Regions from separate parts of the Paenibacillus puldeungensis genome, predicted to be linked through region 2. Evidence: riboswitches for the same ligand, from Rfam matches in the RefSeq annotation. Region 2 holds a riboswitch; the other holds the start of a gene.

Region 1 (3,587 bases), on a different contig from region 2:
TTGGGCGACTTTTTGCAAAAGCTGCTCTCCCCTGCCTTCCCGATTGTGATGCCGAATGTCCGGTCACTTTGGACTTATGCCGAAAGTGGCTTCCATGCGCTTAGCTCTGCGGTCGTTCGGGAAAGCTATTCCCGCGAGGCGCTTGTATCAGCGTTCCGAATTTTGGGTGAAGGTCAACTGTCGCTAACGAAGATTCTTATGCTAACGGACAAGCTGGTCGACTTGGCTGACTTCCGCTTGCTGCTTAAAACTGTACTGGAGCGGTTTAATCCGCAGACAGATTTGTTTATTCTGAATAACACTTCTCATGATACCCTTGACTATACTGGGCGAAAGCTGAATCATGGCAGTAAGGCCATCTTAATCGGAGTGGGCGAGCCGGTACGCGAGCTCCCTAAAGCTTATGATGAAGGTGAATTAGCCGAGATTGACCGAATTGAGGTTTTCCATGATGGATGCCTCGTCGTTTCAGGAGCTTCCTTCGCAGAGGAACCGGAGCTGGCACAGCGGCTGCTAGGTCGGCTTCGTGAACGGGGTACGTCCTGGCCGCTTGTTGTCCTCGTAGACGATGCGGCTGCAGTGGTACAAAATCAGACGTCCTTCTTGTGGACGGTATTTACGCGCTTTAATCCGGCGGACGACATTTATGCGGCGGCTGAGGTGCGGCAGCACCACTTGGCATACAGCCTTCCAATCGTCATCGATGCCCGGATGAAGCCGGGGTATCCTGATGAATTGTTCCCGCGGGAAGATATCGTGCAAATGGTGGATGAGCGTTGGAAAACATACTTTGCGTGAAACGGGGAAAACAAATGCTGCGAAGCCTACTAGGAGAACCGCCAAGACAAAATGAGGGCCGGCTGGCTGAAACCATGGATGCCATGGAGCAAACGACCAGGCTGCTGGAGAAGGAAATCGAGCTGCATCAGGACCCTACCCATGATTATCGCAAGCTGGAAATATGGACGCACGGCCTGATTTCCTCACTCTATGAGCTGGAAGAGTGCCTGTTTGCGGCAACTTATTTTCGAAATAAAGTAACGACGGATTACGTAGAAGATATGAGTCACGAAGAACGGAATAATTACGCCAGATATGTATATTTTTATAAAGACGGATTTATCCGCGTGTTCTCGGCTCTGGATAAACTTGGTACGGTGTTAAACGAGGTTTATAATCTGCATACCTCCAAGGTGAAGGCGCGTTTTTCTTATTTTACCGTGCTGCGTCAGTTCTCTTATTTGAAGGTGCATCCTGAGCTAGGCAATCGATTAATTGCGATTAAGGAAGAATACCGGGAAGCGCTGGGCGTTTTACGGCGACGCCGGAATACCGAAATTCATTACATGAATTCGGAAATGAGAGACGATTTGTGGCAGCGACATCAAGCCTTATTCGGCAAAATCGAACTGGAGGACCTAGACGTTCATATTCGCGATTTGGAGCAGGGCTACCGCATGGTATGCGAGACGTATTTTACGGTTTTTGACTACACCAATCGCAGGTGGAAGAAATTAACGGCTCAATCATAACGAAAAACTCTATTTTTCCCTTTGACAAAACCATAGAAAGTCATTATACTGAGCAATAGTTTCAGAAAATACATGAGAACGACTTTCATATAATTTCATATTTTTCTTATCAAGAGAGGCGGAGGGAAAGGCCCGATGAAGCCCAGCAACCGATTCGTACGCAGTGCGGTGTGGATAACCGTATTCTGTGGCGAGTGTCATGGTGCTAATTCCTTCAAAACTGTTCTGTACACGGTGCAGCAGTTTTGGCAGATGAGAAGGCAGTGTCTTTACGTAAAGAGCCCTTTGATTCTGTCGAGGGCTCTTTCTTTTTTGATCTTTATACTAGAACGGAGGCTTGTCAGGTTGATAGAACTTAAAGGAATCACCAAGACGTATGGCGGCAAGAAGACGACAACAACCGCTTTGTCCGGGTTAAATCTAACCATTGGCAAAGGTGAAATATTTGGTGTCATCGGCCACTCCGGTGCAGGGAAAAGTACACTGATCCGATGTATAAATTTGCTGGAGCGCCCAACCGAAGGCGAAGTTTGGGTGAATGGCATAGAGCTGACAAATCTCAGCAAACGCGAACTGCAGCAGCAGCGCCGCAAAATCGGAATGATCTTTCAGCACTTTAACCTGTTATCATCGGCTACTGTTTACGATAACATCGCATTTCCGCTAACGCTGATCGGAACGCCGAAGGCGGCTATCGCGGAGAAAGTCAATGAGCTGCTCGTGCTGGTTGGACTGGAAGAGCATCAGAGTAAATATCCGTCCCAACTATCCGGGGGGCAGAAGCAGCGGGTAGGCATCGCCCGGGCACTGGCCAGCGATCCGGATGTACTGCTCTGTGACGAAGCCACCTCAGCACTCGATCCACAGACCACGGATTCGATTTTGAAGCTGCTGCTGGACATTAATCAGAAATTTGGCTTAACGATATTGCTGATCACCCACGAAATGCATGTGATTCAAAGCATTTGTGATCGGGTCGCTGTCATTCATCAGGGCGGCATTGTAGAAGAGGGACCGGTCACTGAAACATTCCTGAAACCGAAGCATCCAGTAACGCGAGAATTCATTAACCGTGAAGGCGAAGAAGGCGTCAAGCTTGCATCTTCGGTACCGCATCCGGAATGGACACGACTTGTGAAGATTACGTTCCTTGGGGCGAAGACGTACGAATCGGTAATGTCTCAAGTCGTTAGAGAGACGGGAGTCAACTTTGCGATATTGCAAGGGACGATTTCAACGATTAAAGATGTTCCGTACGGTCAGCTTACCGTTTCCTTTGAAGGAGCCAGTGCGGATGTAGATCGGACGCTTGCGCTTCTCAAAGAACGCGATCTTGATGTGGAGGTGCTTGAGTAATGTTTGATTTCGGGGGTATTGACTGGTCCGAGATGGGTAAGGCCTCGGTAGACACTTTGAAGATGATGGGGTATGCCTCGTTGTTTACTTTCATCATTGGACTTCCGCTAGGCGTGCTGCTTTACTCTTTTTCACGTTCCAATTCCTGGGTTTTAGGATGGGTTTACAGGATATTATCACTCATCGTTAATATACTGCGTTCTGTACCGTTTATTATTCTGATCGTTGCCTTGATCCCGTTTACTCGGGCGATCATGGGCGTTTCCACAGGAGTGGCAGGAACGATTCCACCGCTCGTTATCGGGGCAGCTCCATTTTTTGCTCGGCTCGTAGAGACGGCGCTTCGCGAGGTTGACCGTGGGGTCATCGAAGCTTCCCAAGCGATGGGAGCATCCTCCTATCAGGTGATCCGTAAGGTACTGTTGCCGGAATCGCTGCCCGGTTTGATTGCAGGCATGACGATTACCGTAGTGACGCTTGTGTCGTATACGGCGATGTCAGGCATGGTTGGCGGCGGTGGACTTGGCGACTTGGCAATCCGTTACGGTTATTACCGCTATGAGAAAGAAGTTATGATTATTTCGGTAATTTTCATGGTCATTCTGGTGCAGGTTCTGCAAATGATTGGTGACCGGCTGGTGATCTATTTTACTCGGAAATAAGGAAATACTATATATATCTTATCCTTATTCAAAAACT
Region 2 (3,587 bases):
ATTTGGACGTGCTGTACGAACGGCTTCGGCTAATACGCATTCGCTACCGCAGACATCAGGATGTGGCTCAGAGTGCTAGCTAAACTAGTTTAGCTAAGAAAAAAACGCCAGCCTGGCTGCGAACTCCCGTGTTCTCGAAAGTTCACAGCCCGGTTGGCGTCTTGTGTTTACAGCAAAAGTTTCATATCCAGTCCCGCTTGCGGAACAAATAATACATGCCGGCACCTAGTACACCCATAATGCCGAGAACAATAAAATACCCATATTTTGAATGCAGTTCAGGCATATTGTCGAAGTTCATGCCGTAGATCCCTGTGATTAAGGTTAGCGGTATAAAAATAGTTGTGATAGCCGTAAATACGCGCATGATCTCGTTCGCCCGGTTGGCGATCGCCGATTGATAAGCTTCTCGTAAGTTGCCCATCAACTCGCGGAAAGTATCAAAGTTTTCCGAAATTTTAACTGCATTTTCATAAATATCGCTGAAGTATTTTTGCAGCTGATCGTCGATCAGGCGTAAGTCTTTTTTATTCAAAATATTTATAACTTCCTTTTGCGGACCCAAAACCTTCTTGAGCCACAAAATTTCGCTTCGCAGACCGATGATTTCATTCAAATGCGAGCGTTTCGTATGCATCAGGATGTCTTCTTCAAGCTTTTCGATTTTGACTTCGATTCGGTCGCCAACCGTAAAGTAATTGTCGACGACAAGGTCGATCAGCAGATAGAGGAACCGGTCGGGTTCATTGACCTCCTGTTCCCACAAAATGGGCTTCACGGCGCGCAGTTCGTTGATTTTCTGCTTGGTAACGGTAATCATATAATGCCGTCCTAAAAAAATGTTCAATGACCGCAGAAAAATTTCCTCATCGTCATATCGAATGCTATTGACCACGATAAAATAATGGTTATCGTACGTTTCGATCTTAGGACGTTGCTCCTCCTCGGTTAAGCAATCCTCAACGGCCAAATCATGCAGCGAAAAAAGCGGCTGCAGCTCGGCAAGATCTTCCACGTCCGCGTCGATCCAGTAGAAGCCTTCCTCCGGCGCGGTGGTAGTCAGTTCCAAATCCTCAATAGCTGTAAATACGCCGGCTTTAACGTGACGGATCTTCATCTCTTTCACTCCCTTTCCCCTGGCTTTTGCCAGGGTTATGCTCTTGTTATGAGCACAGGAAAGAGACCAGCTGTTTTTAGCACACCTGAACAAGGCGTTTTATGAAAACACCGCGAAACGAAGGGCCCTGCTTCGATCCGCAAGTGCCGTGGCTGATCGTTTTCCTATGCGATTGTAAATCTTCGGTTGTCCTCTGCGGACTCGGGTCGCCTTCCATTTCTCGGTTTCACCTCACTGTAAAAGGGTTAATTATGGAACAATTGATGGCGTCTTTGACCTAAAGGCCTTTCAGCACTTGTCTAGTATAACGCCACCGCATGAAATGTTTCAACCCAAAAGTATAGTATGGTGCAACCGAGAAACAGGTACCTGAAAATAATGATTTTGCAGATCGGTTCTTGACGTAAGCATTCCGATCCATTAAAGTGATTTCAAGGAGTTTTTGAGTTGTTAAATGACTCCCAAACAATTAAATAAAGCGAAATCTTATCAAGAGCAGGTGGAGGGACTAGCCCGATGATACCCGGCAACCGGCGATTTTATATCGCAGCGGTGCTAATTCTTGCAGATCCGTATAAGACTCATGCTTAAACGGGTTCTGAGAGATGAGAGAGGCGCATTCAGGAATAATTGACGACCTTTCTCCACGTGAGAGAGGTCTTTCTTGTTATCGCCAGCTTTCAACCGATATGATTTCACCTCATTTTGACGAAGGAGTGAAACCGATTATGCCGATTAAAGTACCAGATCACCTACCAGCCAAAGAAGTGCTCACGAACGAGAACATTTTCGTAATGGACGAAAGTCGGGCTTATCATCAGGATATCCGACCTTTGCGAATTGCAATCCTGAACCTGATGCCGACAAAAGAAACGACGGAATCGCAAATATTGCGTTTACTTGGGAATACTCCCCTGCAAATCGAAATCGTGCTGCTGCATCCGATCTCCCATACCTCGAAAAATACGTCCGCGGAGCATTTGGAAATGTTCTATAAAACGTTTGGCGAGATCAAAAATCTCTGGTTTGACGGCATGATCGTTACGGGAGCCCCGGTGGAGCAGCTTGAATTTGAAGAAGTGAATTACTGGGAAGAGCTTAAAGAAATTTTTGAATGGAGCAAAACCCACGTCACATCGACGATGCATATTTGCTGGGCTTCCCAGGCAGGCCTCTATTACCACTATGGCGTTCGTAAAGTGCATCTTCCGAAAAAATGCTTCGGGGTGTTCTCGCACGTCGTCAACAACCCGCGTGTTAAATTAGTCCGCGGCTTTGACGAAGTGTTTCAGGTGCCGCATTCCCGGCATACCGATGTGCGGCGGGACGATATCGAGCGGATGCCTGAACTGGAAATTTTGGCGGAATCCGAAGATGCCGGTGTATACCTCGTGGCAAGCAAAAACGGGAAGCAGATTTTTGTTACCGGACATTCCGAATACGATCCGGATTCCCTGAAATGGGAGTATGAACGCGATGTGGCTAAAGGACTTGAGATGGCTCTGCCACAAAACTATTTTCCGAATAATGACCCTATGCGAGCTCCACGATCGACTTGGCGAGGCCATGCAAACTTATTATTTTCCAATTGGCTAAACTACTATGTGTATCAAGAAACTCCGTACGACATCGACCAATTAGCTGAATTTGTTTACGAGATCTAATATTGGAGGGACGACAGATGGGGGAACAGAAGGAGCAAAGCAAGAACAACGGTAACTGTAACTGTAAGGACAACTGTAAAGAAAACCATTGGCGTATCGAATCCGTTTTGGCGCAAATCGGTTCGGTAGAGGATCCGGTCACTGGGGCCGTGAATTATCCAATCTATCAAGCGACCGCGTTTCGGCATCCTCGGCTTGGGCAAAGTACCGGATTCGATTATGCCAGAACGAAAAGCCCGACCCGTAAAGTACTTGAAGACGCGGCAGCTACCTTAGAATCAGGGGATGCAGGGTTTGCCTGCAGCTCCGGGATGGCCGCGCTGCAAACCGTATTTACTTTATTTGGGCAAGGTGACCATTTGATCGTATCGCTGGATTTGTATGGGGGAACGTACCGTTTGCTGGAGCGTATTATGTCGAAATTCGGGGTAACCGCTTCGTACGTGGATACAAATGATTTAGATGCGCTGGAGAGCGTGCGCAAGCCGAACACGAAAGCGTTGTTTATCGAAACGCCGACCAATCCGCTAATGATGGTTACCGACATTGAGGCCGTATCCGGGTGGGCGCGCAGACATGGCTTGCTGACCATTGTGGACAATACACTGCTTACACCGTATTTCCAGCGACCGCTTGAGCTCGGAGCTGACATTGTGGTACATAGCGCCACCAAATATTTGGGCGGACATAACGATGTGCTGGCCGGGTTAATCGTCACGAAAGGTGAAGTGTTATCTAAAGAGGTCGGCATTCTGCATAATTCCATCGGGGCCGTGCTTAGTCCGAGCGACTCGTATCAGCTGATG

What was found. Region 2 has a riboswitch for S-adenosylmethionine ahead of metA (homoserine O-acetyltransferase MetA). Riboswitches for the same ligand answer to the same signal wherever they lie in the genome.
Region 1: another riboswitch for S-adenosylmethionine. It lies ahead of ACFQ3W_RS17850 (methionine ABC transporter ATP-binding protein); the one in region 2 lies ahead of metA (homoserine O-acetyltransferase MetA).

Annotation. Positions count from the first base shown of each region.
Region 1 is NZ_JBHTLM010000014.1:40,449-44,035, reverse strand. Features, by position in the region: gene ACFQ3W_RS17860 (UbiD family decarboxylase) at 1-798, shown strand, start outside; gene ACFQ3W_RS17855 (Cthe_2314 family HEPN domain-containing protein) at 813-1,532, shown strand; SAM riboswitch class I at 1,636-1,791, shown strand; gene ACFQ3W_RS17850 (methionine ABC transporter ATP-binding protein) at 1,878-2,888, shown strand; gene ACFQ3W_RS17845 (methionine ABC transporter permease) at 2,888-3,550, shown strand.
Region 2 is NZ_JBHTLM010000017.1:35,965-39,551, reverse strand. Features, by position in the region: gene ACFQ3W_RS19570 (HRDC domain-containing protein) at 1-83, shown strand, start outside; gene corA (magnesium/cobalt transporter CorA) at 182-1,117, opposite strand; SAM riboswitch class I at 1,601-1,729, shown strand; gene metA (homoserine O-acetyltransferase MetA) at 1,846-2,781, shown strand; gene ACFQ3W_RS19555 (PLP-dependent transferase) at 2,799-3,587, shown strand, end outside.